DNA from 3 places in the Bradyrhizobium sp. LjRoot220 genome. Region 3 is predicted to be linked to each of the others. Evidence: predicted binding sites of a transcription regulator. Region 3 holds the regulator's gene; each other region holds the start of a gene.
What was found. Region 3 encodes HrcA, which represses chaperone genes, less so after heat shock. Its sites were predicted from a motif close to GTTAGCACTCNCNNNNNGNGAGTGCTAAC; they were not measured.
Positions count from the first base shown of each region.

Region 1: the regulator HrcA is predicted to act here: its motif matches at 1,343-1,371, upstream of ACSQ84_RS10425 (co-chaperone GroES).
Region 2: the regulator HrcA is predicted to act here: its motif matches at 4,585-4,613, upstream of ACSQ84_RS17850 (co-chaperone GroES).

Region 1 covers NZ_CAXUPS020000002.1:429,370-440,022, reverse strand. Annotated here, with positions in the region: gene ACSQ84_RS10435 (cupin domain-containing protein) at 1-567, opposite strand; gene ACSQ84_RS10430 (usg protein) at 751-1,038, opposite strand; gene ACSQ84_RS10425 (co-chaperone GroES) at 1,415-1,732, shown strand; gene groL (chaperonin GroEL) at 1,824-3,470, shown strand; gene ACSQ84_RS10415 (GIY-YIG nuclease family protein) at 3,672-3,959, opposite strand; gene ACSQ84_RS10410 (slipin family protein) at 4,241-5,392, opposite strand; tRNA gene ACSQ84_RS10405 (tRNA-Ser) at 5,726-5,789, opposite strand; tRNA gene ACSQ84_RS10400 (tRNA-Ser) at 5,798-5,866, opposite strand; gene ACSQ84_RS10395 (tlde1 domain-containing protein) at 6,762-7,913, opposite strand; gene ACSQ84_RS10390 (RtcB family protein) at 8,159-9,460, opposite strand; gene ACSQ84_RS10385 (DUF899 family protein) at 9,620-10,315, opposite strand; gene ACSQ84_RS10380 (glycosyltransferase family 39 protein) at 10,397-10,653, opposite strand, start outside.
Region 2 covers NZ_CAXUPS020000003.1:780,971-791,623, forward strand. Annotated here, with positions in the region: gene ACSQ84_RS17835 (phytoene desaturase family protein) at 1-894, opposite strand, end outside; gene ACSQ84_RS17840 (hypothetical protein) at 1,030-2,235, opposite strand; gene groL (chaperonin GroEL) at 2,359-4,005, opposite strand; gene ACSQ84_RS17850 (co-chaperone GroES) at 4,173-4,469, opposite strand; gene ACSQ84_RS17855 (hypothetical protein) at 4,821-5,336, shown strand; gene ACSQ84_RS17860 (protein phosphatase CheZ) at 5,435-6,217, opposite strand; gene ACSQ84_RS17865 (L,D-transpeptidase) at 6,527-7,345, shown strand; gene ACSQ84_RS17870 (SDR family NAD(P)-dependent oxidoreductase) at 7,629-8,375, shown strand; gene ACSQ84_RS17875 (RNA polymerase subunit sigma-70) at 8,418-9,455, shown strand; gene ACSQ84_RS17880 (DUF2076 domain-containing protein) at 9,474-10,316, opposite strand; gene ACSQ84_RS17885 (ChbG/HpnK family deacetylase) at 10,445-10,653, opposite strand, start outside.
Region 3 covers NZ_CAXUPS020000006.1:278,241-288,893, reverse strand. Annotated here, with positions in the region: gene rph (ribonuclease PH) at 1-351, opposite strand, end outside; gene hrcA (heat-inducible transcriptional repressor HrcA) at 511-1,599, shown strand; gene grpE (nucleotide exchange factor GrpE) at 1,791-2,390, shown strand; gene ACSQ84_RS24710 (VOC family protein) at 2,412-2,840, opposite strand; gene ACSQ84_RS24705 (helix-turn-helix domain-containing protein) at 2,911-3,765, opposite strand; gene pncA (bifunctional nicotinamidase/pyrazinamidase) at 3,791-4,516, opposite strand; gene ACSQ84_RS24695 (hypothetical protein) at 4,861-5,796, opposite strand; gene dnaK (molecular chaperone DnaK) at 6,365-8,266, shown strand; gene dnaJ (molecular chaperone DnaJ) at 8,407-9,546, shown strand; gene ACSQ84_RS24680 (class I SAM-dependent methyltransferase) at 9,641-10,243, shown strand; gene ACSQ84_RS24675 (NADPH-dependent FMN reductase) at 10,298-10,653, shown strand, end outside.

The DNA.
Region 1 (10,653 bases), on a different contig from region 3:
TCACGCCGTCAATTCCACCGTCTTGAATTCCGCCGGCAAAATCACTTCCAGCAATTCGACGTCGTCGGAATAATCCATGATCAGATGCCTGATGCGCGGCGGCTGGGTCCAGGCGCTGCCCTGCTTCATCAGGGTCTCGCCCTGGCCTTCCATGTAGGTCTTCACCCAGCCCTTGAGCACGTAGACCATCTGGAATTCGACGTCGTGGTAATGCAGCTTTGAAACTTCCTGGGGGTTGCAGGGGCCGATCAACCGGATCACATGCGCCTGTGCCAGGCCATGGGTCGCCGCCGCAATGCCGAGATCGCGATATTGCGCGTAGGTGCGCAAACCGTCGGCTTTGAAATCCTCTTCGCGGTGATGGCTGATGGCGATGCGCTGCTTCGGCCGCGCCTTGGTTGCGGCCTTCGCTGCCTTGGCCGTCGTCTTGGGCTTGGCCGCGGCCACACGGCCTTTTGACTTGATGGTCTTGCGGGCCGAGGATTTGGCTGCGCTGCCAAGGCCGGTCCATTTTTTCTTCACCGCGGTTTTGGCTACGGCTTTTGATGTCGCCTTTTGCTTGGCCATTGGTACCCTCCCGTTTGTTTGATGGCGGGAGGCTAGCACAAAATCGATTTCGTAGGGTGGGTTAGCCCAACGGGTCCGCGCAAAGCGCGGCCCGATGACAGGCTCCGGCGTAACCCACCGCGACACAACGACCGAAGATGGTGGGTTACGGCTTCGCCTAACCCACCCTACAAATCCCGCGTCTCAATGCAGCCTGAACACGCCGTCCACGGCGCGAAGCTCAGCCGGCTTGATCAGCTTGGAATGCGCCACGGTGACCGAATAAAGCGGGCCATCGAGCTTCTCCTGCCAGAAGGCCAGAAAGTCCTTCAGCGCGGGAAATTTCGGAAACAGATCGTAATTCTGCCAGACGTAGGTTTGTAGGAGCGAGGGATGATCCGGCAGCCGATACAGAATTTGCGCCGTCGTCAGACCATAACCCAGCACCTGCTTCCGGAAATCGTCGGAAACAACCCCAACCCGCGAGACCATGCCAACCTCCATTATAGGAAGCGCATTTCACGTGGTGGCCGCACCGAGCCACCCCGGCGGAGATGCGCTCACATGAGAGAAATGTGACGCACGATACCAACCCATCACAAGCCTAAATGTTTAATGAACTGTTGAAAATTCATGCGTTAGCAGCAGCTTACCGCATGTGCTAATACGGGGGCGGCGGTTGTTTACCCTGATTAATCATGATGAATGAAATTGGCAGCCGTCATATTTGAGTGCCAATTTTTCTGCTAGAAGCCCTTGTCCCCCGCACAAGACTGGCCTAGATCAGCACCATCCGGCTGGCACTCGCCTGCCCGGACTGCCAAAATTCCAGAATTCGACAACAGTTGCAAAAACTTAGGAGGACTGCATGAAATTCCGTCCGCTTCACGACCGCGTCGTGGTCAAGCGCATCGACGCCGAAGAGAAGACCGCTGGCGGCATCATCATTCCGGACAGTGCCAAGGAAAAGCCCTCCCAGGGCGAAATCACCGCCGTGGGCCCGGGTGGCCGTGACGAGGCTGGCAAGCTGATCCCGATCGACCTCAAGGTCGGCGACCGCGTTCTGTTCGGCAAGTGGTCGGGCACCGAGGTCAAGATCGACGGCCAGGAGCTGCTGATCATGAAGGAAAGCGACATCATGGGCGTCCTCACCGACGTTCCCGCGACCAAGAAGAAGGCCGCCTAAGCCAACCCCGCACACGCTCACCCCTGAGGAGCGCCTGCGCGGCGCTCCCCGACAAGGGTGAGACACCAAGTTCAACTCAGGGAAATCAAATATGTCAGCTAAAGAAGTCAAATTCGGCGTTGATGCCCGCGACCGCATGCTGCGCGGCGTCGACATTCTCGCCAACGCGGTGAAGGTCACCCTCGGCCCCAAGGGCCGCAACGTCGTGCTCGACAAGTCGTTCGGCGCTCCCCGCATCACCAAGGACGGCGTCACCGTCGCCAAGGAAATCGAACTTGAAGACAAGTTCGAGAACATGGGCGCGCAGATGGTGCGCGAAGTCGCTTCCAAGTCCGCAGATGCGGCTGGCGACGGCACCACCACCGCAACCGTGCTCGCGGCTGCGATCGTCCGTGAAGGCGCCAAGTCGGTTGCCGCCGGCATGAACCCGATGGATCTGAAGCGCGGTATCGATCTGGCTGTCGAAGCCGTGGTCGCCGACCTCGTCAAGAACTCCAAGAAGGTGACCTCGAACGAGGAAATCGCCCAGGTCGGTACCATCTCCGCCAACGGCGACGCCGAAATCGGCAAGTTCCTCGCCGACGCCATGAAGAAGGTCGGCAACGAGGGCGTCATCACGGTTGAAGAAGCCAAGTCGCTCGAGACCGAACTGGACGTCGTCGAAGGTATGCAGTTCGACCGCGGCTACATCTCGCCCTACTTCGTCACCAACGCCGACAAGATGCGCGTTGAAATGGACGACGCCTACATCCTGATCAACGAGAAGAAGCTCTCCTCGCTGAACGAGCTGCTGCCGCTGCTCGAAGCCGTGGTGCAGACCGGCAAGCCGCTGGTCATCGTCGCGGAAGACGTCGAAGGCGAAGCGCTCGCCACCCTCGTCGTCAACCGCCTGCGTGGTGGCCTCAAGGTCGCGGCCGTCAAGGCTCCGGGCTTCGGCGATCGCCGCAAGGCCATGCTGCAGGACATCGCGGTTCTGACCGGTGGTCAGGCGATCTCGGAAGATCTCGGCATCAAGCTCGAGAACGTCACGCTGCAGATGCTCGGTCGCGCCAAGAAGGTGATGATCGACAAGGAAAACACCACCATCGTCAACGGCGCCGGCAAGAAGGCCGACATCGAAGCGCGCGTTCAGCAGATCAAGGCGCAGATCGAGGAAACCACCTCGGACTACGACCGTGAGAAGCTGCAGGAGCGTCTGGCCAAGCTTGCAGGCGGCGTCGCGGTGATCCGCGTCGGCGGCGCGACCGAAGTTGAAGTCAAGGAGCGCAAGGATCGCGTGGATGACGCGATGCATGCGACCCGTGCAGCGGTTGAAGAAGGCATCGTGCCGGGCGGCGGCGTCGCCCTGCTGCGCGCCTCCGAGCAGCTCAAGCGCATCAAGACGGCGAACGACGACCAGAAGACCGGCGTCGAGATCGTGCGCAAGGCGCTGTCCGCGCCGGCCCGCCAGATCGCAATCAACGCCGGTGAAGACGGCTCGGTCATCGTCGGCAAGATCCTCGAGAAGGATCAGTACGCCTACGGTTTCGACTCGCAGACCGGCGAATACGGCAACCTGGTCTCCAAGGGCATCATCGACCCGACCAAGGTGGTTCGTGCGGCGATCCAGAACGCAGCGTCAGTTGCGGCTCTGCTGATCACCACCGAAGCCATGATCGCCGAACTGCCGAAGAAGAACGCCGGCGGCGGCGCGGGCGGCATGCCCCCCGGCGGCGGCATGGGCGGCATGGATTTCTAAGTCCAGCCATCCAGGCGAACGTCAAGAAATGCAAAACCCCGGCAGCGATGCCGGGGTTTTTGTTGGGGGGATTCTCGACGGGCAGAAATCTCTCAATCGTCATTCCGGGACGCGCCGCTTGGCGCGGGCCCGGAATCCATACGCCCGATCGTGGTTAGGGATTTCCGGGCACGCTCCGCGCCACGGAATGACGCCGGGGCTTCAACTCGCTATTCCCGGATACAAATCAACCCACCCCGGATTCTGCTCCTCGATCAAACGAACTTTCCAGTCACGCCGCCACTTCTTCAGGTCTTTCTCACGCGCGATGGCTGTCGGCGCATCATCGTAAATCTCAAACCACACCAACTTGTCGACATCGTAACGCGTGGTAAAGCCGGGCGCGACCTTCGATTTGTGCTCGTACACTCGACGCACGATGTCGTTGGTCACGCCGAGATAGAGCGTGCCGTGCTTTTTGCTGGCGAGAAGATAGACGTAGTATGACATCGGAGGCTTCTCCCTCGTCATTCCGGAGCGCGCGAAGCGCGAGCCCGGAATCCATAACCACGATCGTGAGTATGGATTCCGGGCCCGCGCCAAGCGGCGCGTCCCGGAATGACGGAGGATAGATTATGACTGCCCTGTCTTTCAATACGTGCGGTAGTGCCTCATTCCTCCGGTGCGCGGTCTGAGGCCTGCTGATCTGCACCTTCGTGATCTCAAGGTGAAATACGGCATCGTGCCGAATGACCCGCAGGCGAAGGGCCGCCCGTGGGCGACCCTTCCTGTTACGCGCTTTCCGCCGGCTTCAGGCGAACCAGCTTGTTGAGCAGGGCGTCAAAACCCTGCCCGTCGCCCGCATGCAGGTCGATGCGGCCGACCTTCTCCACCAGCCGCTCGAGCGACTCCAGCTCCTTGAGCCGCAGCAGCAGCGGGTTCTCTTCCATCAGCTTGGCGGTGTTCAGGAGCGAACGCGTCGCCGCGGTCTCTTCCTGGCGGCGGATCAGATTGGCCTTCGCCACCCGCTCCGCCTCCACCACCTTGTTGACCAGCTCGCGGATCTCGCCGGGAAGGATCACGTCCTTCACGCCGAGCTCTGTCACCTCGACACCGCTGTCCGTGATACGTTCGCGGACATAATCCCGAAGCTCCGCATCGAGTGCTGCCTTTGCCGACAGCACCTCGTCGAGCGTGCGGCCGGCAACCGCCTCGCGGATCGCGAACTGCACCAGGCGGTACAGCCACGCATCCACGTCCGGCACCGCGGCGACGACCCGCTCCGGATCGACGATCCGGCGGAACGCCGTCAAGGTTACCCGCAGCGCGATGCGGTCCCTGGTCAGCATTTCCTGCGCGGTGATCTCGACCGCCTGGGGCCGCAGATCGAGGCGCTTGACCTCGATCTTGCGGCCGACGGTCCAGAACGCGTGGCGGCCCGGCGCGAGCCGTTCCGTCAGCCGGCCCTCGACATAGAGCAGACCGGCTTCGTGGTTCTCGACCACTGCTTCGGTGACGACCGCCGAACGGTTGCGATCGATCATCGCCAGGTGATGTGCGCTGACACGAGGGTCGCCGGTCAGGTCGATGCGTTCGACATCGATTGACGTTGCGACCTTCCAGTAGACGCGTGCCTGCCAGGGCGTCATCAGCTGCATCGGACGGCCGTCGAGGTTGACGATGGCGACTTCATCCGCCTTGGTCTCGACCGCCTCGAACAGCTCGGCCGCAAGATCGGGCCGCGCAGCCTTCAGCACCAGGTAACGCTCCGCCGGAAATTCGGCGCGAACCACCTTGAACACCTCGGCCGTCAGTTCGTTGCGCGGATCGAACAGGCGATGCCGGCCGGGTTCGAGCACGCGCTCGAGCCTGCCGCTGCGCGTCAGCAACGCGCGCTCGCCATCCTTCACCGTCACATGCGTCATCAGGAAATGCCAGTTCATGGCACACCTCCGTCATTGGCGTTCCGGCCATGGCCGGAAAGCTGGTTTCATCTTGAAGGAACGGAGGACCGGACGGCGCTTCCTGAAAGTCCGGCGGGCCGTGGTTTGAGCTTGCATGACGACGGGCGCACGCGCGCAATCGCCCGACACATGTCGGGCGTTCGAACGGTGTTCCCGGCGTCAGCGCAAGCGGTATCCACCGCGGCGCAGAGCCGTTCGTACAGTGTCTGGGTTCGGACGAAGAGCCTTGCGGCAATGCGGCCGGACTGCGACTGAAGCGCGCGTCCGGTCCCCTTCAATGGGAATTCAGTTTTTCAGGCTGAACCGGAGCGTTGGAACGGGATTCGAACCCGCGTCATGATGATTAGCAGTCATCTGCTCTACCACTGAGCTATCCTTCTGTTGAGCAAGCGACCGGAATCGAACCGATGCCTTCGGGTATCACCCCGACGCTCTCCATGAGCTACAACTTGCGTCTTCGTTCGGCGGAACACGAAAACCGGAAACCGGCCCGCGCCAGTCGGGATCTCAGAGAGCCCGAACCCATGGCCTAGCGAAGGACCGGGCTAATAGACGAAACATCTTTCGGTTGCAAGGGCGATTTTGAGGCTTCGGAGGAGCTGTGACTTCCCCGCCACAGCCATTCGAAGCACAATTAAAAATTGCAATCATCGCGCCATGAATATTAATCAGCCCCGCGGGCAAATCACTTCGTGTTTTCAGAACTCATGTCAAGCCCTGAAATAAAAAATATTTCGCTTTTACAGAATGGAAAATTGAGATATACCCTTGGCCATCCCGTCCTACTCAGAAGGGCGTCGGCCGTCGTCACGGACGTTGGACGGGTTGCGGTGGACGCTGAAGTCACGGAGACGACCGTGGCGGATAGCGTACGGCGAAGACGTGTGGTCCTGACGTCGCGGTGCTGGCGTCAATGCACCTGGAGGCAATAGCTTCGAGGGCGCTACGGAGGCAAAAGAGCCGTTCTCCGGGGAGAGCTCGTTATAAGCCGTAAAGCCATTGCGCAGGGAAGGCCGGGTGTTCACCGCTGCCCTGTATGCTCGTGTGCATTTTGTTTTCTACCCCCCGCACACGGGACCGCGGGTGCAGCGCGCACCCGGTCTTCCCTGCGCCCTCTGTTTGGAGAGGGCGGGAAGTTTCTAGCAAAGCTCGGGCGCAACGCGTCGCGAGACCGCGAAGGTGCGTTTGGACACCTCAGTGCAACAACAAGCACCCTGTCGTCCCGGCCTTGAGCCGGGACCCATAACCCCAGGGAGAAGTTTTGCGAAAGGTCTCTACTACCGAGGCTTCATCGAGAGATCACGCGGTGGGTCCCGGCTCAAGGCCGGGACGACAAGCTGTGATACCGTCACTGAACCTTCGCGAGCACCGCGATCCGCCTGATGCCGCGATTGCGGTAGGCGTCGAGGAACGCATAGTAGTCCTTGAACGAGATGCAGCCGTTGGAATCGCCGCGGGCGCCGAGCATGTAGGTATGCGCCAGGAGGCCGTCGCGGTTGAAGATCTTGTCCTGCCCGCCGATCGGCGTCAGTCGCAGCGCGGGCACGCCGTGGAACAGCGCCTCGCGCGGCTTCAGCTCATAAATATGCGGCGGCGTCACGCCCTGCATCCGCACATGCGCGTAGCGCACGTCATCCATCTTGGCGCCGAGGCCCGAATGCGCTTCCAGCCTGGTGCCGTCCGGCAGATAAACCGTTTTTGCCGCAATGTCGTAGACCGCGGTCTGCTTGTCGTAAGGCGGCGATCCGCCCAGCATCGGGTTCTTCGAAAGGGTGTCGGGGATGCTTCCGGTGACGCTGGCGTCGGCGGACGCGTAAGACAACAGCGATCCCTGCGAGGACTGCTTGCCCCAAAGCTTTTCGACCATGCTCTGCTTCTCATTGGAAGCAATCGACATCACCGCAGCCTTGGCACGTTGCGCCATATCGCGGACGGAAGCCCCGGATTCTTTCGCGGCGGGTTTGGCTTCAGCCTGCTTTGGCGCCGGACCCGGAACGTTCAACGCGACCTGGGTCGGCGGCTGCGGAGCGGCTTCCTTTGGCTTCGGCGCTTCCGCGAGTTTGGGCGCTTCGATCTTCTTCAGCGCTTCAACCGGCGCCGAGGCCTCAGCCATCTGTGTCGCTTCAACGGCTCTCGGTGCTTCGCCCTGCCGCGCCGCGGCTGCAAACCTTTCGTTAAACATAATCGAAGGAGCGACGGTCGCGGGCGCGGAAATCTTCGGAGCCGACTGAGGCAGCGTCGCGAACACTTCATTGAAGGCGGGCCGCGCCGGACGCGCCGCGACAATGGCGGAGTGCTTCGCGACCGGCGCATCGAACCCCGCGCTATTGACCGAGGGATAGATGCTGGCGCCCAAAATATTGCTGTGAACGGTCCAGGCGCAGCCCAGCACCACGGCTGCGATCGCGACGCCGCCAAGAAAATGCTGAGGAATGACCTTCCGGGAAGATTTCTTGCGGTTATGGGCCGCACGGCCAAACGCACCGGTACTCGTACTCATTCGCCTTGCGTCCAGACCAACTCTACTAGCCCCGCTTGATGCCGCGCCCGAAAAAATCCCGGGCAACATCTCGCAAGGACACGGGAGCGTCATTAAGGCGAGTTTTAGTTAAATGCAGATTAAACGCGGGCAGATCTAAGGCATGCGCAAATCATTGGAAATTATGCGCAAATCACCCCGTAAACACGCGGGGGTTCCCTGCTAATGGGACATCCAGCCAATGGCCGGATGTCCCATTTTGGCATTCAATCCTTGAACGGATCGAATTCGTTTTCGCCCGCCATGACGACCGCGAACGGACGCAGCGTGTGCTGGACCTTGATCGAGCCGGCATGCTCGGCAAGGACCTCGGGCAGCCGTCGATAGGCCATCGGGCTTTCATCGAGATCGGCGCCGATCAACGTCACGCCACGCGACTGCAGCCACGCGTCCATCTCGATGCGGGTAAACCTCCGCTTGGCCTCCCTGCGACCGAACAACCGGCCTGCGCCGTGAACCGTCGAGTAGAGCGACGCCTTCGCCTCCGGGCTGTCGACGCCCTCGACGATGACGGCGTCATCTCCCATCGAGCCGCCGATGAAGCCGCGCTGTCCCGGGAACGCCGGCGTCGCGCCCTTGCGCACCACCCACAAATCCTTGCCCGCGTGATTTTCGCGCCAGGCGTAATTGTGGTGGTTGTGAACCATGTCGGTGACGTTGCCGCCGATGATCTTGCGCACGCGTTCGATCACCCACTCGCGGCCGGCATAGGAATAGCGCCCGGCCAGTTGCATGGCCGCGATGTAGCGTCGCCCGATCTCGCTGTCCTCGTCGATCACAGCCGGCGGCACGTTCATGCCGTCCTTGCCGCCCGCGGCCTTGAGGTAGCGGGTCGCGCTGGTATGGCCGAGGCCACGGCTGCCGAAGTGAACGCCGATCCAGACAAAGCCGGCTTCATCGCGCATCAGATCGACATAGTGGTTGCCCGATCCGACGGTGCCGAGTTGCGCGACGGCCTTCTGCCGATAAGCGCCCATGTCGGACTCCCGCCAGGCATCGCTGTCATCGAACAGTTCGTGCTCGACGCGCTCCTCGTTGGTTCGCCCGACGCCAAAGGAAATGGTCTTGTGTACGTCCTTGATGATCGTGCCGACATTGCCTTCGATCCGGCTGAACGGCGTGTCGAGACGCACCGCCATGTTGCCGCAGCCGATGTCGAACCCGACGCCGGAGATGCTGATCTGCTTCTCATAGGCGATCACGCCGCCGACCGGCTGCGCGTATCCCAGATGCCCATCCGCGCAGATCACGCCGGCCACGGCATTGCCGACCGCCATGCAATTGCGCATCTGCGCGATCGTGGCGTCCTCGTGCCGGCCGAAGATCTTGAGCGGGCTGTGCTGGTATTGCGCAGCCTGCACCGTGAACTGTTCCTTGCGCGCAGCGTCGCGGAACGTGCACCAGACCGGGATCGGCCGCTGACCGGGACGATCGATCTTCGCATCGGGGTCGAGCCCGGCTTCGACTGCCAGGGCTCTTGCACGCTCCTGATAGGGATCGAGCCGCATCGCATCTTCCTCTTCCACGAATACCGGACGTCGCCGGCCATGTCTGACACCGAGCATAGGTCGTCGCACCAGAACCCGCTTGGGTTCATTGGCAGCGAGACTTTGATCGGACGCCGCCTGCCGTCAGTATGGCGTTCGTTTCGGCTCGCAAAGCGGCGTTCAATAGCTCAAGCGCGGATACCAGTCCTTGCCGCGGCCTTCGGGCGTGGTGTCCAGAAGGGTCCACAGCGGATCGAGATCGGGCGCACCGCGCGGATCCTGACCAGGGTCGGCGGTACCAGGCCCCATTTCGCCGGACAAGAAATGACGGATGCTGCCGTCGCGGCGCGTAAACACGTTATAGCCGGGCATGTCGGCATCCGCAGCACTGACGTAATCGCGGGTGTACTCGCCCGACGGATCGGAATAGATCCTGTGCTGTGTCCAGCCGCGCGCCTTCTTCGCCTCGATCAGTCGCGCGATCGGCGAGCGCGCGACGAATACGAACGCGATACGCTGCTCGACATCCTGCAGCTTGGCTGCCCACGTGCCCATGAACGACGTGCACATCGGGCACGGTTGTTCGCGCTGCGGGCCGAACATGTAGCTGTAGATCACGAGCGTCTGCTTGTTGCCGAAGAGGCTGGACAACGTCGCAGGGCCGCCCTCGCCCACGAACGAATAGGCCTTCGTCACCTCAGCACCGGGCGGCAACGCGCGGCGCAGTTCGGCGACGCGCTCGATGTGGCGGCGCAGCTCGATCTCTTCCGCCAGCAATTGCTCGCGGGCGCGGCGATACTCGGCGCTCTCGTTGGGAATGCGCGCGGTATTGGCGCGGGCAAGTTCAGCAGCGGGTTTCAGGTTGGAACCGGACATGGGCATGACCTCGCAGTTGGATGGCGTGCTGGGTTCCCTACAAGACGATTTCTGTGCGGCCGATCCGACACGACCACCGGACTATTTTCGGCGCAGCCACGCAGGCAGAACGCTGCTTTCCAACGCCAGTTCCGGCGGTGGGGAGCGATCGAGCACATCCCGCTTCGGCCCCTCCAGCACATCGAGCGCATAGGTCTCGATCACAAGCGGGCCGCGCTTGCGCGTGACCTCCGCGATTCTCTCGACGCGCGCAAAGTCCTCCTTCAGCGGATGATCGCCGGGCAAGACCTCGCGCACATAGAGCTGCTTGCCGCCGAGCTGTGCCACCGTCGGCTGGG
Region 2 (10,653 bases), on a different contig from region 3:
CTGCATCAGGGGTTCGAGCGCCGCGGGCGCGGCGTTGCCGATGATCCGCGTGCATTGCACGTTGATGGGATCGCTGCCGTCCTTGGCGGTGTGGGTGATGGACTTGGTGTCATCGCCGAGCGCAATGGCGCTGACGGCGCGGCGCACCAGCACTTCGCCGCCGGCCACCTTGATGGCGCGCGCCAGCGCGCTGGAGAGCCGCTGCGAGCCGCCCTGCACGTAGCGGCCGCCGCTCTGCAGATAGCTGCCCTGCGCCATCGCGAAATAGATCCACCACAAGGTGGTCGGGTCGTCGTGGAAATAGGACAGGTTGGCGGCGAGGGCGCATTTGACGGCTTCGTTGTCGCCGAATACGCGGTCGAGCTTTTTCGAAAGCGACAACGGCCAGTCGCGCACGATCGGGATCAGGCCGGACAGCGCGCGCAACGCCTGCCGCGGATGTTTCAGCGCCGCCCTGCCTTGCGAGATCGTGGCCATCGCCGAGGCGATCTGCGCCATCTCGCCGAGCAACTGCTCGATGCCGCGGCGGGCCTCCGGGAAGCGCTCGATCAGGGCGTGCCGTGCCGCGTCGAAATCATCGGGCATCAGGAACGGCTGATCAAGCGGGCCGCCGCGCGCCTGGTAAAACGCGCCGGATGGAATCCATTTGACGGCGTCGATCACGCCGGCACGGGTCAGCACGTCATGCTTGGGGTCGCGCGGGTCGTGCGGGTCGCTGGTCTCGTGCAGCGATCCCTCGACAAACAGCTCGCCGGATTTGTAGCTCGACGCCGCACCGCCGACCGAATTGCTGCGCTCGACCACCAGCACCTTGCGGCCGGCGCGCGCCAGGATCGCTCCGGCGGTGAGGCCGCCAAGGCCGGCGCCGACAATCACGACATCATAGCGCGCCATTCAGCGTGGACCCCGAACCCGTTGCACGGACCGGTGTTCTTTGCCGCTTGGCTGCAGCATGTCAAATGCGCTGACCGCATGGCGCAGTGCGTGGGAAGCCGTCCAAAGCATCACATGAGGAGCGGCTGCAAACAGCTATTTCCAGGCCGCCTTGTCGATGTCCCAGCGCTGGGCCTTGAATTCCCTGGCGAGCCCGTCGACCGACCCATTGTCATCCTCCGGCTCGCCGCCTTCCTCCTCGCCGCTGGCGCCTTCGGAAAGCTGCAGCTTGGGACCCGTGCCTTCATCGGCGGTCGTTGTCACCGGGTTCGAGATCCACAGCATCAGCCGGTCCGATGCGCCGGGTTTATCGGGCGAGACCAGCGCGTTGACCTCGACGGTCTCGGTGAGGCCGAGCGCCGGATAGATCTGGCTCGGCCGCTTGAGGGTCAGCGTCAGCTTTCCGGTGTTGGCGTTCCATGCCTTACCTGCCGCCTTGGCCGCGAGCGTCTTCGACAGCACATTGGAGACGGTGGTCGCGATCTTGTCCTTGTTGACCTTGTCGCCATCGCGCCAGTCGGCCGCGGCAAAGCGGATGGTGCGATCCATCTCGAAGCTGCCGGTGGTCCAGCCCGCGGCGACCACGCCTGGCGTCGACCTGGCCTTGGCGATCAGCGCCGTGGACCGCTCCGGATCGGCGGTGAGGTTGATGGTCTGCTCGCCCGCGCGCAGCGCGTCGCAGGAAATGTTGAGGCTGTTCAGGCCGACCTCGACGGCCTCGCCCTTCAGGCTTTTCAGGAAATCCAGCGCGGCATCCAGCTTGATCCGCACGCCGATCGATTCCGGCGACACCTCGGTAAAGTCCTTCGGCGCCGGCGTGATGCCGTCATCGGTGCTCTGGTTGTCCAAAAATTCCTTCTCGCTCAGATCGGAATTGTCGGTCGAGGTCACTTCCGTCACGGTCTGGCCGATGGTGATCCGGCCGCGGAATTCGAAGCTGTCGCCCGTGGGCCTGCGCGCGAGGTTGACGGTGACCGGCAGCTTGTCGGCGAGGCTCTGCGTCGAGCCGCTCAAGTTCTGGCCAGCGACGGCGAGGTTGGCGACAAAGCGGTCCTTGCGGTCGGAGCCCTTCTCGACGGGGTAGCAGACGTCGAGCACGGCCGCGGTGACGGTGCTGCCCTGGCGGGTCTCCTTGAGGACGACGTCGGCGTTGCCGTTCATCAAGCCGTCGATCGCGGTGAAGTACCTGAACTCGGTGCCGCCGGGCGCCGGTGCCGCCTTGGAGGGGAGCTTCATCTGGGCGAGCGCGAGGTCCGGGGAGGCCGTCACCAGACCGAACAGACAGAGCACGAGTGCGCGCATGGGAATTCCTCAAGGCAGAGAATCAGCGTCGTCGTAGGTAACAACCTCCCGGTCATTTCGCCAAAAAAAGAAGGCCGCCCGGAGGCGGCCTTCGAATTTTGCCGTCGGCAGCAAGACTGGGCGTTAGAAGCCCATGCCGCCCATTCCACCCATGCCGCCGCCACCGCCGGGCATCGCCGGGGCCGGCTCCTTCGGCAGTTCGGCGACCATGGCTTCGGTGGTCACCAGGAGGCCGGCGACGGAGGAAGCGTCCTGCAGGGCGGCGCGCACCACCTTGGCCGGGTCGATGATGCCCTTGTCGACCATGTCGACATATTGCTCGGTCTGGGCGTCGAAGCCGAAGGTCTCCGACTTGTTCTCGAGGATCCTGCCGACCACGATCGAGCCCTCGACGCCGGCATTCTCCGAGATCTGGCGAACCGGAGCTTCCAGCGCCTTCAGCACGATGTTGATACCGGCCTGAACGTCGGAATTGTCGTGCTGGATGCGGCCGACCGCCTTCTTGGCGCGCAGCAGCGCCACGCCGCCGCCCGGCACGACGCCTTCCTGCACGGCCGCCCGGGTCGCGTTGAGCGCGTCCTCGACGCGGTCCTTCTTTTCCTTGACCTCGATCTCGGTCGCACCGCCGACGCGGATCACCGCGACGCCGCCGGCGAGCTTGGCCAGACGCTCCTGCAGCTTCTCGCGGTCGTAGTCCGAGGTGGTCTCCTCGATCTGCGCCTTGATCTGGCCGACACGGGCTTCGATCGCGGGCTTCTTGCCGGCGCCGTTGACGATGGTGGTGTTCTCCTTGTCGATCACCACCTTCTTGGCGCGGCCGAGCATGCTGACGGTGACGCTTTCCAGCTTCATGCCGAGTTCATCGGAGATCAGCTGACCGCCGGTCAGGATCGCGATGTCCTCCATCATCGCCTTGCGGCGATCGCCAAAGCCGGGCGCCTTGACGGCGGCAACCTTCAGTCCACCGCGCAGGCGATTCACCACCAGCGTGGCCAGCGCCTCGCCCTCGACGTCTTCGGCGATGATCAAAAGAGGACGGCCGGACTGCACCACGGCTTCGAGCACCGGCAGCATCGCCTGCAGGCCGGTGAGCTTCTTCTCGTGCAGCAGCACGTAGACGTCCTCGAGTTCGGCGGTCATCTTCTCGGCATTGGTGATGAAGTAGGGCGACAGATAGCCGCGGTCGAACTTCATGCCCTCGACGATGTCGACTTCGGTCTCGAGCGACTTGTTTTCCTCGACGGTGATGACGCCTTCATTGCCGACCTTCTGCATCGCCTGCGCGATCATCTTGCCGATGGCGGCATCGCCATTGGCCGAGATGGTGCCGATCTGGGCGACTTCGGCGGAGGAGGCGACCGGCTTGGCGCGCTTCTGGATGTCCTTGACCACGGCTGTCACCGCGATGTCGATGCCGCGCTTCAGATCCATCGGGTTCATGCCGGCCGCAACCGACTTGGCGCCTTCGCGCACGATGGCCTGGGCGAGCACGGTCGCGGTGGTGGTGCCGTCACCGGCGGTGTCGTTGGTCTTGGAGGCGACCTCGCGCAGCATCTGCGCGCCCATGTTCTCGAACTTGTCCTCGAGTTCGATCTCCTTGGCGACGGTGACGCCGTCCTTGGTGATGCGGGGGGCGCCGAAGCTCTTGTCGATCACGACATTGCGGCCCTTCGGGCCGAGCGTGACCTTGACGGCGTTGGCGAGGATGTCGACGCCGCGCAGCATGCGATCGCGGGCGTCTCCGGCGAATTTAACGTCTTTGGCAGCCATTGGATTTACTCCTGGAAATGATGGGCGCGGCGCCTGCCGCGTTGTTAACTCGTCATTGCCGGGCTTGACCCGGCAATCCATCGCCTACGCAAGACTCTTCCGAAGCGGATGGATGCCCGGGTCAAGCCCGGGCATGACAGTGGAGGTGCGGCGGCAGTTTGGGATGCTTAAACCAGCACGCCCATGATGTCGGATTCCTTCATGATCAGGAGCTCCTCGCCGTCGAGCTTGACCTCGGTGCCCGACCATTTGCCGAACAGCACGCGGTCGCCGACCTTGAGGTCGATCGGGATCAGCTTGCCGGCTTCGTCCCGGCCGCCCGGGCCGACGGCGGTGATTTCGCCCTGCGAGGGCTTTTCCTTGGCGCTGTCCGGAATGATGATGCCGCCCTTGGTCTTCTCTTCGGCGTCGATACGCTTGACCACGACACGGTCATGCAGGGGACGGAATTTGGATTTGGCCATCAGGTTTCCTCTTGGAAGCTTGGTTTCACGTCTGGTTGCCATTAAAATGGCTGATAATACCGGGTATTCGACACCGTCCCGGGCGGGACGGCCAAATTTCTCTGGCAATCCTTGCCTTAGCAATCGTCGTATTTGAGTGCTAATTCCGGGGGAATATGACTTGGCGCCGATCCTGTCAAGCAAGGGCGTTAAGGCCCAAAAAAGGTTAAGGCCTTGGTGAGGCCAATATAGGATGCTCGTTGAGAAACCAAATCGGGGCGATGACGTAATTTGATGGACGTCATTGCTCCGGCAGGCGTTTTACGGTTGGCTGCAGGACGGGTGCGGCCAACAATTGTTTGGGGGAATGCGATGATCGGGTCCGGTAATGCGCGCGTGGTTGCCAATCTGGCGATCGCCTCGGCGCTCACGATATTCCTGGGGGCCTGCAGCAGCATGAGCCTGCCGTCGCTGTCGTCAAGTTCCGCGCCCCCGCCCGAGCCAGGCGTAGCCCCCGACATGCCGGCGACCATCCGCTCCGATGAGATCGTCGGCCGCTGGGGTCTTGCCTCCTACCAGAACCCGACCGACCGCGCCCGCACCGAAAAAATGGCGCGCGATCAGTGCAGGCAGCCTTATGTGATCACCGCAGGCACGTCCGGGGGCGTGGTCATGCATCTGGCCGACCAGGCGACCCCGCAGGAGTTGCGGCTCAAAGGCTCGCCGAGCGGCAAGAATTACATCGGCCCGGTCGGACCGACTCCGGGCGAGCAGGACCGCGAAATCGTCTCGTTCGATGGCCGTGTTTTGGTGACCCGCTTCGTCGACAAGGATGCCGGGGTCCGTTACGGCAACATGGTCTACGTCCGCTGTGCGCCCCGCGCCTGAACGGATAAAGCCTTAACCTCATCCGTAATAAAAAACGCCGGCTTCGCGCCGGCGTTTTCGCATTCTCGGTATGGCGCCCGCGGCGGGCTCGCTCAATCCTAGTCGAACAGCGCGTCGATGTCGTCCTGCGAGGCATGGCCGACGTCGCCGTCGGATTTCGGGCCGTTGAGCAGCTTGGCGTCGCCTTCACGGGTATCGACGATCGGGGTCGCGTGCGCACGGAGCGCGTCGACGCCACCCCAGATGTCCATCATCACGTTGATGTGGTTTTCGATGAACTTCATCGTGGTCATCACCCTGTTGATGCGCTGACCGGTGAGATCCTGGAAGTTGCAGGCTTCGAAAATCGAGATGACGCGTTCCTGGATTTCCTCGCTGAGCAGCTTCTGCTGGTCCGGTGAGGTGTTCTTGGACAGCGCGGTCGCCGCCTGGTCGATCGCTTCGGTGGCTTCCAGAATCTGCTGCGTGGCCTGTTCAGTGCCGCCGACGACGGCGCCGAGTTCGCCATTGACCTTGGCCATTTCGCCGCCGTCAAAACTCTTGCCGTGCAGCGTCGCGATTTCGCGCTTGGTGCGGTTGATGGCGTCATGAATGAGATCGAGTTCGACCTTGAGCTTTTCGCACTGCTCGATCTGGGCGCGGTAGGTTTCCAGAAGCGTGTGGGCTTCGGCAACCTCGCGTGCGACCGACGCCTCGGCGGACTCGGTCACCGCGGAGCGGCCGGGGCCGGCGGCCATCTGGGCCCGGAGCGAGCGCAGCTCGGCCATGATCTCGCGGTGCATCGGACCGATGTCACCGCCTTCAGCAGCGGCGGACGCCGGCATTGGCACATCGCCCAAAATGGCCTGTTCGATACGAAAACGTTTGCGACTAACCGACATGATGAATTCCCACCCCTTCACTCCGTGATGTGTTTTAGGCAGATGCGATTTAACGTGAGGTTCACGAGGGGAACGCATCGCGGCGTAGTATTCCGCAACGCGCACACCAGGGATTAACCATGCGTGCCCGGCGTTCACCCAAAATAAACGCTACCGGACAAATCAGCGCGCGATCGGCGACGTGGTGAATCGAAACGCCGTTGCTGTTTACCAAAGCGAGGTGGTTTTGACCCTTTATTGACCACGTGCAACGGCGCGGCTTGGGCGTCGGCAAGCACTAACAGTGACGAAACAGTACAGAGTACGTCGATGTTCAGAAAAATGTCTCTCGCGCTCCTTGCGGGCGTGTCGTGCCTTGGCTTCTCCGATTCCGCCTTTGCGATCGACGCCTCCTCGTTCGCCGAACCCACCGTGATTTACGCCAATCGGCCCGCGCGGCCTGCGCCGGTGCGCACCGCCTACGCCGAACGTTCGCAAATGGGCGGCGGCTTCATTGAGTTCCTGTTCGGCGATGGTCCGCCGCAGGGCGGCCGTTATCAGCAACAACCGGCCTATCAGCAACAACCCGATTACCAGCCGGGCTACGGATATGGCGGAGGGCGCGGGGTGCTGCCGCCGATGGATCCGCAACAATCGATGCGCCAGCAGCAGGAAGAAGCGATCGACCCGGCACAGCGGCCGCTCGATCCGAAATACAACAAGCAGCTCGTCGACTACGCCGGCAAGGAAAGCGCCGGCACCATCGTCGTCGATACGCCCAACAAATTCCTGTTCCTGGTGCAGGGCGACGGCAAGGCATTGCGTTACGGTATCGGCGTCGGCCGGCCCGGCTTCACCTGGTCCGGCGTCAAGACGATCTCGGCGAAGAAGGAATGGCCGGCCTGGACGCCGCCGCCGGAAATGCTGGCCCGTCGTCCGGACCTGCCGCGGCACATGGAAGGCGGTCCGCAAAATCCGCTCGGCGCGCGCGCGATGTATCTGGGATCGACGCTCTACCGCATCCACGGCTCCAACGAGCCATGGACCATCGGCACCAACGTATCGTCCGGCTGCATCCGCATGCGCAATGAAGACGTGATCGATCTCTACGGCCGCGTCGGCGTCGGCGCCAGGGTCGTGGTTATCTAAATTTAAACCCGCAAACAAATGGCCGCTCGATCGAGCGGCCGCTTTTTTGTGCGCTCGCCGGTGAGGCTGAACCGTTGCCTTTTGTGCCGTTGACACGCAGCCGGTCGAATTCTGGTCAGCCCCGCGGACTGGTGCCCAAGCAAGAGCGCCCGATCAGGGCTCTGCCGATCACCTGAGAAGATTTTTTGATTCCGCACCGATGATTTCTGCCCACCTGCGCTGTCTTGATAATGGATAATGGGTGCGTCTGGATGGTCCAGCGGCCCTGATAGCGAGGTGGCCCGTGGGATTGTTACAAGGTCAGAATGTCGTTGTCGTCGGAGGCAGCCGGGGTGTCGGCCGCTCAATCGTCGAAGCCGCCTTCAGCGAGGAGGCGACCGTTCTTGCCGTCGCGCGCGGAGCAGCAACCTTGGCGCAGCTCTCCAATGAGACGCCCGGCGTGAAAACCCTTGCGGTCGATGCGACGAAGGACTCCGCGCCCGATGCGGTTTTCGACGCCATGAAGCCGGACGTTCTGGTGATCAGCGCAGGTGCTCTTGCCCCCTCCGCGCCCATCCATGAACTGGGCTGGGAGGCGTTCTCCGCAAACTGGGAAACGGACGTCAAGGCGTCATTCCTGTTTTGCAAAGCCGCGCTCCGACGTCCGCTCAAGCCGGAAACCCGGATCGTTCTGATCTCCAGTGGCGCGGCCTGGAGCGGAGGGCCACCGTTCGCCGGCGGCTATGGGGCCGCAAAACGCGCGCAGATGTTCCTGGCCGGTCATTGCCAGAAGGAATCGGATCGGCTTGGGCTGGGCCTGCGTTTCATGGCGCTCGCACCCACCCGCTTGATGCAGGGCACTGGCGTGGGCGAGGCCGGCCTCGACGGCTATGCGGCCTATACGGGCATCCATCCCGCGGACTTCCTCGCAGGCATGACCGACATGCACACGCCGGTCGATGTGGCACGGGCGATGATCGCACTCGCCACAGGGAAACTGGAAGGGATTGCCTTCGTGATGAGTGGGAGCGCACTTGCGCCGGCCGCCTGAGGCGCGCGTAATGCAAACCAGACTCAGAACTACAAAACCCGCATGACAGACGCTCAAACACCTCTCGAGACAGCACGCCAGCAGGGCCAGCCGATCCTCGATCAGCTGGCCTTCGAGAAGTTTGCGTCGGCCCACCGCCGGGAGCTCAAGCTCCATTGTTACCGGATGATGGGCTCGCTGCACGACGCGGACGACCTTGTTCAGGACACCTTTCTCCGGGCTTGGCGCGGGAGGTCGGAATTCGACGGACGAGGCTCGGTTCGCGGTTGGCTCTACGCGATCGCCACCAACAATTGCCTCAACGCACTTAAGGCCAGATCAAGGGCGCATCGCATTCTCCAGCAGCCCGGACGGCCACCCTCCCATGGGCCGGCCACAGGCGGGGCGGCGGCTGAGCTTACCTGGCTGGAGCCTTACCCGGACGCGGAGCTTCCGGGCCTCGTTGACGGCGACCCCGGTCCCGAAGCGCAGTATGAGAGCCGCGAAGCTGTGCAACTCGCCTTCGTCGCTGCGATCCAGCTTCTGCCGCCCAAGCAGCGGGCCGCCCTGCTGCTTTCCGATGTCCTGGGGTGGCCGGCTGTCGAGACGGCGCGATTGCTGGGTGCGTCGACGGCTTCGATCAACAGCGCATTGCAGCGGGCTCGCGCAACCCTCGCGGCGCGCTATCCTCAGGGACGTCCCATCCGTCGATCGCAGCCCAATCCCGAAGAGGGCCTGCTGCTCGCACGTTACATGCAGGCCTGGCAGGCTGCCGATCTCGACGCCTTCATCGAACTCCTGCGGGAAGACGCCACCTATCGCATGCCGCCTTGGCGGGAATGGTATCAGGGACGGCGGGCGATCCGGGGTTTGTTCGAGAACGTCTGGCCCAATTTTGCGGGCTTCCGTACGGTGGCCATCGGGGCCAACGCCCAGCCCGCGGTCGGGGTCTACGCGCGCACCCATCAGGATCCGGCCTGGCGAGCCCACTCCCTGCACGTTATCGAACCTGCTGAAGGCGGAATCGCTTCCCTGACGGTTTATGTGCCGCCGCTTGGGCCCAGCTTGTTTGCTGCCTTCGGCCTGCCGCCAGTCCCGTAGGTCTCGCGTTGTTCAGGCTTAGTCGTCGCCGCCGCCGTCACCATCGAAGCCGTCGGAATCATGATCCATGTCGTCATAATTGTCGTCGTTCGCGTTGTCGAAGTATCCGCTGCGTGAACTGTCGCCGCCTTCGTTGTTGTCCAACAGACCTGTGCGCGAACTTCCGGACGAGCCGATGTCGTTGACGCCGGCTTCCCGCGCCAGATCGCCGCCGGATTGATCGCTGCCGCCCGGCCGCCGGTCTTCAACACTGCCGCGATGGCCACCGGTGTCGCCGCCGAAGGCCGCCTGCTGGTTGCCGCCGCCGCCCATCATCGAGCGGATGCTGCCGAGCAGCATCGATCCGCCGACCACGCCGGCGGCTGCCGCCGCGGCCGTTCCGAGGAACGAGCCACCGCCACCGCCGCCGAACGGCGGCTGCTGCTGCGCCGGTTGGCCATAGGCAGGCTGCCCGTAGCCGGGCTGGCCGTATTGGCCCTGTCCTGGACCTTGGGTCTGCTGCATCACCTGGCCGCTATTCCAAACCGGGCGGCCGCCCATGCCGGGCGCGCGAACGTTGGGTACAGAACCTTGCGACGACTGGTTCTGCCCGAAGATCGCATCGCGCATCGAATCGAGGAAACCGCCGGGCTGATTCTGTTCGCCCGCGTGTCCGCCCTCCAGTTGCTGGATGCGGTCGTTGGCCCGCTTCAGCGCCTCGTCCTGCACCAGCGTGGTCTGCACCAGCGCGTAGACGGCATTGGGCGCACTACGCAGGCCCTGCATGATCGCGGACATCGCTTCGGCATCGCGCGGGGCGTTCTCCAGCTTGGCAAGCCGGTCGAAAAGATCGTCAATCAGTTGGCGTTCTTGCGGTGTCATGGCGTTCTCCATCGCATCGAGTGCCGAAGCGCGGGGCAGATGTAGGACCCGGTTTGTGTCGCAAGTAGTGGGGCTGCAGATTAAATTTCTGTATGCGACAAAACGACCGGCCGGTTTATTGAGCAAACTCAATTCAGTGTAACATTGTTCCTTGCCAGCAGCGGCGGGAATTGCGCGCCGGCGAGAAAGGCGTGCTCGGTTTCGCGCTGCGTAGTCAGGGGATCGAGGCTGACGAGCGTTTCATCGACAAAGCCGGGATGGCACATCACCAGCCCGCCGTCCGGCATGCCATCGAGGAATTGTCCCATCAGGACGCCGAAATCCGGGGCCTTCGAAA
Region 3 (10,653 bases):
GTCGCAATCGATCGTGATCTGGCGCTCGCCGAGCGCTTCGAGGTCGACAGCCGCACGCAACGAGCGCCCGATCAGGCGCTGGATCTCGACGGTGCGGCCGCCCTGCTTGCCGGCCGCGGCCTCGCGGCGGGTGCGTTCCAGCGTGGCGCGCGGCAGCATGCCGTATTCGGCGGTGACCCAGCCGCGGCCCTGGCCCTTGAGCCATGGCGGCAGGCGTTCCTCCAGCGTGGCCGTGACCAGCACATGGGTATCGCCGAATTTCACCATGCAGGAACCTTCGGCGTATTTGACGACGCCGCGTTCCAGCGACACGGGGCGCAGCTCATCGGGCGCACGGCGGCTTGGCCGCATGGGGAATCCTCCGGGAAATCAGGGCAAAGATCGTTCGCGGTGCTTGTAGGAGGGGGAGCGGGCAGCGGCAAGGGCCTTGGCCACCTCTTTGGGGTGTAATGCGTGCTTGTCACCGGGCCTCCGGATAGACAGATTAGAGGCCTAGTGAGGGAGTGACTGGTGGCCCACCACGATCCGATTGGCCTGATCGCGCCGAATGCCGGGCTGGCCCAGCTCAACGAGCGTTCGCGCGACATTTTTCGTCAAATCGTCGAGAGCTATCTTGCAACCGGCGAGCCGGTCGGCTCGCGCAACATCTCGCGCCTGATCGCGATGCCGCTGTCGCCGGCCTCGGTGCGCAACGTGATGTCGGACCTCGAACGGCTCGGCCTGATCTACGCGCCGCATACCTCGGCCGGCCGTCTGCCCACCGAACTGGGCTTACGCTTCTTCGTCGACGCCCTGATGCAGGTCGGCGACCTCACCGAGGACGAACGGCAGTCGATCCAGACCCAGCTTGCCTCCGTCGGCCGCGCGCAATCGGTCGAGGCGGCGCTCGGCGAAGCCCTGACGCGGCTGTCGGGTTTGACGCGCGCGGCCGCGGTGGTGCTGACCGCCAAATCCAATTCGCGGCTGAAGCACATCGAATTCGTGCGGCTGGAGCCGGAACGCGCGCTGGTGGTGCTGGTCGGCGAGGACGGCCAGGTCGAAAACCGCGTGCTGACCCTGCCGCCCGGCGTTCCCTCATCGGCGCTGACGGAAGCCAGCAATTTCCTCAATTCGCGGATTCGCGGCCGCACGCTGGCGGAATCGCGCCTCGAACTCGAAACCGCGCTGACGCAAAGCCGCGCCGAACTCGATCAGCTGACGCAGAAGATCATTGCGGCCGGCATCGCGAGCTGGTCCGGCGGCGAAAGCGACGACCGCCAGTTGATCGTGCGCGGGCATGCCAATCTGCTCGAGGATCTGCACGCGCTGGAAGATCTGGAGCGCGTGAAGTCGCTGTTCGACGACCTCGAGACCAAGCGCGGCGTCATCGATTTGCTCGGCCGCGCCGAACGCGCCGAGGGCGTGCGGATCTTCATAGGATCGGAGAACAAGCTGTTCTCGCTGTCGGGTTCCTCCACCATCATCGCGCCCTATAGCGACGCGGCGGGCCGCATCGTCGGGGTGCTCGGCGTGATCGGGCCGACGCGGCTCAACTATGCAAGGGTGATTCCGACGGTGGACTATGCCGCGCGGATCGTCAGCCGCATGCTGGGTGGTTAATCCGGCGCGAAACGCCAACTCTCTTGTTTTTGAGACGTTTTCCTGGCGCGAACCGGTATCCACCCGGATCAAGTCCGGAACATGCTTCGCTCGAAAAGGCGATGGAACGCTTGATTTTCGCTCGCTAAAGCACGATATCCCGGGCAGCAAATCCCCAATTAACCAGACGGTTCTTTTGAGAAGGCAGACTTATGACCGATCCCAACCGGCCGGATGACGACGCGGCGGCCCAGAGCGGCGAGCCCGTGGTCTCAAAGCCCTACATCATGCCCGACGATCCCGAGGAGGGATCGGTCGAGGCGTTGACGAAGGAAGCGGCTGAAGCGCGTGACAAGATGCTGCGCACGCTGGCGGAGATGGAAAACCTGCGCAAGCGCACCAGCCGTGAAGTGGCGGATGCCCGCATCTACGGCATCACCGGCTTCGCGCGCGACATTCTCGACATCGCCGACAATCTGCAGCGCGCGCTGGACGCGGTTCCGGAGGAAATGAAGGCCTCGGCCGACCCGGCGCTGAAGGCGTTCATCGAAGGCGTCGAATTGACCGAGCGGTCGCTGCTCAACACGCTGGAGAAAAACGGCGTCAAGAAATTCGATCCGTCCGGCGAGAAGTTCAATCCGAACTTCCAGCAGGCGATGTACGAAGTCCCTGATACGTCGGTGCCGTCGGGCACCGTGGTGCAGGTGGTGCAGGCCGGCTACACGATCGGCGAGCGCGTGCTGCGCCCGGCGCTGGTCGGCGTCTCCAAGGGCGGCGCGAAAGCCGCGCCTGCCGCCGACGTCACGGACTGAGCCGGACGCGACCGCTTCGGCTTACGCATCCATCGGCTTCTCATGCGCTTTCGGCCAGTAGGTGCCAAAGCTCCAGAGATTGCCTTCCGGATCCCGGCAGGCGAAATCGCGGCTGCCGTAGTCGGTGTTGTGCAATTCCATTTCGATTTTGGCGCCTGAGGCCTTCACCCTGACGTGCAACGCATCGGGATCGCCGACGGCGACATAAAGCGCGTCGGTGCGGCGGCCGCTGAGGTCGCCGACTAATCTGCCGTATTCATCGTCGCGGGCCTGACCGAGCATCAGCAGCGACGCGCCGCAGGCCAGTTGCGCGTGCTGTACCACGCCGTCGGTGCGGTAAACGACATGCTCGGTGAAACCCAGCACATCCTTCAACCAGCGGATCATCGCCTCGGCATCCCGGCAGCGCATCGTCGGGTAGATGCGCTGCGCGTCGTTGCTCTTCGTCATGGTCAAACTCCTGCTGTCGGCTGCACCGCGTCACTATGGGGACCCAGCGCGGCGTCGGCTTGAAGATTTGTTACCAGTGCGAAATTGCTTCATTCGGGCGCGTCAGCCGGCTGTCGATCAGCGCCAGACGCCGCGCCCAGACCGTTGGCGGTTCCCCGGCCAGTTCGGTGAATTCGCGAACCAGATGGGCCTGATCGGCATAGCCGCTGTCGGCGGCAATCCCGGCCCAGCCGGGAGCTGACCCGCTGCGCGCCAGCCGGCAGGCGCGGTGAAAGCGCATCATGCGCGCGACCGATTTGGGTGCGAGGCCAAGTTCGGATCGGAAGCGTTCGACCAGATGTTTGCGGCTCCAACCGATTTCACCGGCCAGCGCCGTGATCCGCGCACCGCCGGCGGTAAGCGCCAGCCGGCGATAGGCGAAGGCGATCTCCGGTGACGGCAGATGATTGGCGCGGCCGGCGATGAAGTCCTCGAGCAGGTCGAAGCGGCGTTGCCAGCAAGCTGTCGCGCCCATTCTCTCGCGCAGTTGCCGGCCTACGCGGCCGAGCACGTCGCCGATATCGACCATGCGCGCGGCCAGGTCGACGACGTTACCACCAAAGAAGCGATAGGCGCCGAGCGGCGTAAAATCCACCTGCACGCATTCGGCTCCGCCATCGGATTCGATATGTACCGGCCCGGCGTAGAGGCCCGCGGCGAAGCTTGGCTGCCGGTCGGCCGCGTTGGGCTCCCGGCCCAGCGCGATCAGGAACGGACTGCCGAGGCTGATGATCAGCGGTACGATCAAATGCGCGGCTTCGCGTTGCGAAAACCGGCCAAGCGCATGCTCGCGGTAGCCCGTCATTCCGACGATCAGGCCTGCCGTGCGCTGTGAGGGCGCACGGCGGATCATCTCGAACGCGAGCGGCGCGCCTAAATCCGACATTGCTGCTCTCTCGCGAGAGGACGCTTCAAATGGCGATCTCGCTGGACTGGATGCGCTTGACGCCGGCTGCGCTCATATCGGCCCAGGCTTTCGCCAGCGAGCCCTGGGTGTCGATGCCCCGGCAGGCGTCTTCGACGACATAGGTCTCAAAGCCGGCCTTGCGGGCATCGAGCGCGCTCCATGCCACGCAAAAGTCGGTGGCGAGGCCGGCGAGGAACACGCGCTCCACTTGGCGTGCCTTCAAATAGGCGGCAAGCCCCGTCGTGGTCTTGCCGTCGGCTTCCGTGAAGGCCGAATAGCTGTCGACGTCCTTGCTGGAGCCCTTGCGGATGACGAGGCCGGCATGCGCGATCGAGAGGTCTTTTGACAGCGCCGCGCCTTCGGTGCCCTGCACGCAGTGATCGGGCCACAGCACCTGCTTGCCGTAGGGCAGGTCGATCGTCTCGAACGGCTTCTTGCCCGAATGCGTCGTCGCGAACGAGATGTGACCTGGTGTGTGCCAGTCCTGCGTCAGCACGACATTGGCAAAGCTCTTGGCGATGCGGTTGATGACGGGAACGACCTGATCGCCGTCTTTCACCGCAAGACTGCCGCCCGGCAGGAAGCAGTTCTGAACGTCGATCACCAGCAACGCCGATGCATTGTCGGGTTTGATCGACGCGGCCGACGCTGTCTTTGGAAGAATGCTCGCCATTGCCGCCGTGCCGAGAATCGTGCCGAAGCCCGTGAGAATTCGCCTGCGCTCGAACATGGTGCATCTCCCTGTCAAAGAGGTCAACACCAGCAAATCAGGTCGCAGGCAGAGCGTAAAGCAGCTTTACGCGGCGGCCTGCGACTGAATCTTCAGCACCGGGCGGCGGCACGCAATACCTGGCGCAGCGAGACAATCGCTGCCACATGCTGCAGGCCAGTTGATCAAGAAAAGCTCGCCGTCGTCCCTGCGAACGTGTTCGCAGGGACCCATACCGCGTGATCTACCGATAAGCCAGCGTGGCAAACGCCATCCCAAGACAACTGCATTCGGTGGCTATGGGTCCCTGCGTTCGCAGGGACGACGAAGATGAGATTCTGGGCCGGCGTTGCCTGCGCGCCGCTTTAGCGCGGGCGAATCCCGTCACGTACGGCGCGGAAACGCGTGAATGCGCCGGTCCAACCGTCGCGCGGCGAACTGCCGATGATGCGCAGCGAATTCTGGCTGCCGAACCGCAACCATTGCACGATGGTCACCGGCGTATTGTCCTTGCCACTGACGGCATCGATGCGGGTCTCATATCCGGGCATGCCGTCGATACGGACCGGTTCGGACATCGTGATCCGCCCATCGCGCACGCCGGGGATCGTGGTGGCCATCTGCTGGGAGAAACGTCCGCGGTCGTCGGGCTGCGCGGGCGCGGATCCGACCAGGCCGACGATCATGAAGGGCGCGGTTTCGAAACCGCTCTTTTCGTCACCATCGGCCAGGATCAGCGCGGCGCCCGGCGCCAGCGTGCGGACGGTCTTGAAATTGCTGAGTTCGCTCATCTTGAACGGCATCAGGCCGAGTTGCTCATCGACCGGAACTTCGTTTCGGATCACGGCTGATGCGAACATCTGGCGTATGGCGTCGTCGGTGTAGATCCTGGAGGCATTCTCCGGCACCTGCACGGCGACGTAGCCGGAGAAGGTCGGACCCGGCAGGATCATCGAGTAACGCCGGACATTGGCGGCGCCATCCTTGGCGTTCTCAGCGGTGTAATAGGCGAGCCCTGCCGAGGTCTCGATGCTCTCCGGCTTGATGCCGCCGGTGCCGCCGGGATTGGCCTTGAAAGCGTTGGCGACCTCGCCATAGGCCTCGGCCGGCAGGTCCGCCACCAGCACTTTGACGCCCTGATCCTCGGTCTCGAAGCCGACGAATGCTTTGGCTTTGACCAGGCCGACCAGCGGCGTCATGCCGACCCTGGCGCCCGGCGGAAAAACCGGGTCGGCGGCGAACGCAGCGCAGGTAGCGGCGATGTAAAGGGCAACCGCAGCGAGGTATCGAGCAGGCTTCATGAAGGGTCTACCGGGTTTGCATTGAGGCCGTTCGATGGTCGGCCCGCGCAGTCCTCAAGGGGTTTGAGGGCCGCGTTTGGTCGGCCCGCTTTTAGCGGTTTTGATGTCCCTGCAACAGGGCGGGGCGGGCATCCGTTCCCTCATCGCGTTCCGAAATGCCGGATTTTTCGCGCGATATCGCCGCTATCAAAACATTTTTAGGCCCTTTCGGCGGCGTGCCGGACGGTCGGTCAGGTCCGCGCAGCGGCCAAATACCGCGTCGCTCGCGATCATGGCTGGCGAGGGGCGAGGCGTTTTCCGGATGGTGAGATGATGAGTGCGTCCTCACCTGCTTGCCCATTTGTTAACACGGCTCAGGGCCTGAACCTGGACCCGCCTTGATCTGACACAATCTTTCAAACGTCAGCATTTTCAGGCCCTAAGGTTGCGCTCGGTCCTTGCGGGCAGGACCCCCCCTCCTATATGAGGCTCACCGTCGCAATATCGCGAGTAATTGATCGTTGGGGGTTCGGTTAGGTGCGCCGTCAGGGCCCAGCCAACCTGCCGCAAAAAGAAGGGTATAAGGACCATGGGAAAGGTCATTGGGATCGATCTCGGCACCACCAATTCGTGCGTTGCCGTAATGGATGGCAAGACAGCTAAAGTCATCGAGAACGCAGAGGGCATGCGCACGACCCCGTCGATCGTCGCTTTCAGCGATGATGGCGAGCGCCTCGTCGGCCAGCCTGCCAAGCGTCAGGCGGTGACCAATCCCGAGCGCACCTTCTTCGCGGTCAAGCGCCTCGTCGGCCGCCGCTATGACGACCCGATGGTCGAGAAGGACAAGAAGCTCGTCCCCTATAAAATCGTGAAAGCATCGAACGGCGACGCCTGGGTCGAAGCCGACAGCAAGACCTACTCGCCCTCGCAGGTCTCCGCTTTCATCCTGCAGAAGATGAAAGAGACCGCGGAAGCGCATCTCGGCCAGAAGGTCGAGCAGGCCGTCATCACCGTTCCCGCCTATTTCAACGACGCGCAACGTCAGGCCACCAAGGACGCCGGCAAGATCGCCGGCCTTGAAGTGCTGCGCATCATCAACGAGCCGACCGCGGCCGCGCTGGCCTATGGCCTCGACAAGACCAAGACCGGCACCATCGCGGTGTACGATCTCGGCGGCGGCACCTTCGACGTCTCGATCCTCGAGATCGGTGACGGCGTGTTCGAGGTGAAGTCCACCAACGGCGACACGTTCCTGGGTGGTGAAGACTTCGACATGCGGCTCGTCAGCTATCTGGCCGATGAGTTCCAGAAGGAGCAGGGCATCAACCTGCGCAACGACAAGCTTGCCTTGCAGCGCCTGAAAGAGGCCGCCGAAAAGGCCAAGATCGAATTGTCATCGACCACGCAGACCGAAATCAACCTGCCGTTCATCACGGCCGATCAGACCGGTCCGAAGCATCTGACGATGAAGCTGACCCGCTCGAAGTTCGAGGCGCTGGTCGACGATCTCGTCCAGAAGACCATCGAGCCGTGCCGCAAGGCGCTGAAGGATGCGGGCCTCACCGCCGCCGAGATCGGCGAAGTGGTGCTGGTCGGCGGCATGACGCGGATGCCGAAGGTTCAGGAAGTGGTGAAGCAGTTGTTCGGCAAGGAGCCGCACAAGGGCGTCAACCCGGACGAAGTCGTCGCCATCGGTGCGGCGATCCAGGCCGGCGTGCTGCAGGGCGACGTCAAGGACGTGCTGCTGCTCGACGTGACCCCGCTGTCGCTCGGCATCGAGACGCTGGGTGGCGTGTTCACCCGCATCATCGACCGCAACACCACGATCCCGACCAAGAAGAGCCAGGTGTTCTCGACCGCCGAGGACAACCAGAACGCCGTCACCATCCGCGTCTTCCAGGGCGAGCGTGAAATGGCGGCCGACAACAAGGTGCTCGGCCAGTTCGACCTGATGGGCATTCCGCCGTCGCCGCGCGGCATGCCGCAGATCGAGGTGACGTTCGACATCGACGCCAACGGCATCGTCAACGTGTCGGCCAAGGACAAGGCGACCGGCAAGGAACAGCAGATCCGGATTCAGGCCTCCGGCGGCCTGTCGGATGCCGACATCCAGAAGATGGTCAAGGACGCCGAGGCCAATGCGGCCGAGGACAAGAAGCGCCGCGAGGCGGTCGATGCCAAGAACCATGCCGACTCTCTGGTGCATTCCACCGAGAAGGCGCTGGCCGAACACGGCTCGAAGGTCGAGGAGAGCGAGCGCCGCGCCATCGAGGACGCCGTCAGCGACCTCAAGGAAGCGCTGAAGGGCGACGATGCCGAGGCGATCAAGGCCAAGACCAACACGCTGGCGCAGGCTTCGATGAAGCTCGGTGAGGCCATGTACAAGCAGCAGGCCGAGGCCGACGCCAAGAAGGATGCGGCCAAGGATGACGTCGTCGACGCGGAGTTCACCGAAGTCGACGACGACAAGAACAACAAGAAGTCGGCATAAGCGGGCTTTCGATCATGACCCTCACACCAAAGAGCGCGCGGCGTCTCGATGGGTGGGGGTCATTTTTCGTTAAGCGCAAGGCGGCATCCTCAAAAATGCACCCTTGCGGCATGAAGACGAAATTCGGACGGATCTGACGGATGTCCACCAAGCGCTGCTATTACGAAACCCTGGAAGTCGAACGGAGCGCGGACGAGTCCAAGCTCAAGGCGGCGTTCCGCAAGCTCGCGATGAAATTTCATCCGGACAAGAATCCGGGCGATGCGTCCAGCGAAGTGAAGTTCAAGGAAATCAACGAAGCCTATGAAGTGCTCAAGGACGGCGACAAGCGCGCCGCCTATGACCGCTACGGCCATGCGGCGTTCGAGCAGGGCATGGGCGGCGGCGGGCCCGGATTCGGCGCCGGCTTCGCCTCGTCATTTTCGGATATTTTCGAGGATCTGTTCGGCATGGCCGGACAACGCGGACGCGGTGGCGGCGGACGCGAGCGCGGCGCCGACCTGCGCTACAATATGGAAATCACGCTGGAGGAAGCCTTCCTCGGCAAGACCGCGCAGATCGAGATTCCGGTTTCGGTCACCTGCGAATCCTGCTCCGGCACCGGTGCCAAGGCCGGCACCAAGCCGAAGACCTGTTCGATGTGCGGCGGCCAGGGCCGGGTGCGGCAGGCCCAGGGCTTCTTCACGCTGGAGCGGACCTGTCCGGGCTGCCAGGGCCGCGGCCAGATGATCGAGGATCCCTGTCCGTCCTGCATCGGCTCAGGCCGGGTGACGCGCGAGCGCAACCTGTCGGTCAACATTCCGCAAGGCGTCGAGGACGGCACCCGTATCCGCCTGGCCGGCGAGGGCGAGGCCGGCGTCCGCGGCGGACCGCCCGGCGATCTCTATATTTTCCTGTCGCTGGCGACCCACGAATTCTTCCAGCGCGACGGCGCCGACCTGCATTGCCGGGTCCCGATTTCGATGGTGGCGGCCGCCCTCGGCGGCGAATTCGAGGTGCCGACCATCGACAAGGGCAAGACCAAGGTAAAAGTGCCGTCGGGGACGCAGTCGGGACGCCGATTCCGCATTGCATCAAAAGGCATGCCGGTGCTCCGCTCGCGCCAGACCGGCGACATGTATGTCCAGGTCATGGTCGAAACACCGCAGAATCTGACCAAGAAGCAGCAGGAATTGCTGGCCGAGTTCGAAAAGCTGTCGTCCGGTGCAACCCAGCCGGAGGCGGCCGGTTTCTTTACTAAGGTCAAGGACTTCTTCGGTACCCGCGCTGCTCCGCAGTGAGCCTTTTGCTTGACCGTAACGGCCGCGACCTATACGTCTTTATGACTGTTTTCTGACATTCCCCGCATAATTGCGGGCCCCGCCTGGTAGCGACATGCCTCTGCAATCGTCCGCGCGTGCGTTGAAGAAACCTCTCCGTCTTGACGACGAGGTTCGCTTTCTCCGTTCATGGATCGAAAAGCCGCTGCACATGGGCGCGGTGATGCCGTCGAGCAAACTGCTCGCGCGGACCATGGCGCAATATGTCGATGTCGATTCCGAAGGGCCGGTCGTCGAACTTGGCCCCGGCACCGGCGCGATCACCAACGCGCTGATCGAACATGGTGTCGATCAGAAGCGTCTCGTGCTGGTCGAATATAATCCGGGCTTCTGCGCGCTGCTGCGCGACCGCTATCCCCACGCCAAGGTGGTGCAGGGCGACGCCTACAAACTCCGCGACTCCCTCTTGAAGGTTCTCGACAAGCCGGCCTCGGCCGTGGTCTCCGGCCTGCCGCTGGTCACAAAACCGATGCTGACGCGCCTGAAACTGATCCGCGACGCCTTTGCGGCGCTGGCACCGGGTGCGCCCTTCGTGCAGTTCACCTATTCGGTCGCGCCGCCGATCCCGAAATCGCTGCCCGGCGTGTCCACAGAAGCTTCCGAGCGGATCTGGATGAACCTTCCGCCCGCCCGGGTCTGGGTGTATCGCAAGGGCTGAGATCGCCCGGCGCGTCTGCGCGGCGGGATTGGCCCGAACCGCGATTTATAAAATATGTCCGCGCTGAAAATCCTCGTGATCCCGGGATCGCTTCGATCCGGCTCGCTCAATGCGAGGCTGGCGGCGGCCGCCGCGCATGAACTCGCGCTATCCGGCGCCGAAGTCACCCGCATCTCGCTGTCGGATTTCCCGCTGCCGATCTATGACGGCGACCTGCAGGCGAAGTCCGGCGTGCCCAAGCACGCGGTCAATCTGAAGCGCATGATCGGTGCCCATCACGGCGTCCTGATCGTGACGCCGGAATATAATTCCTCGGTGCCGGCGCTGGTCAAGAACACCATCGACTGGATCAGCCGGGTGCAGGACCCGCACGAAACCCGCGGCCAGGTGTTTTGCGGCGCCGTATTTGC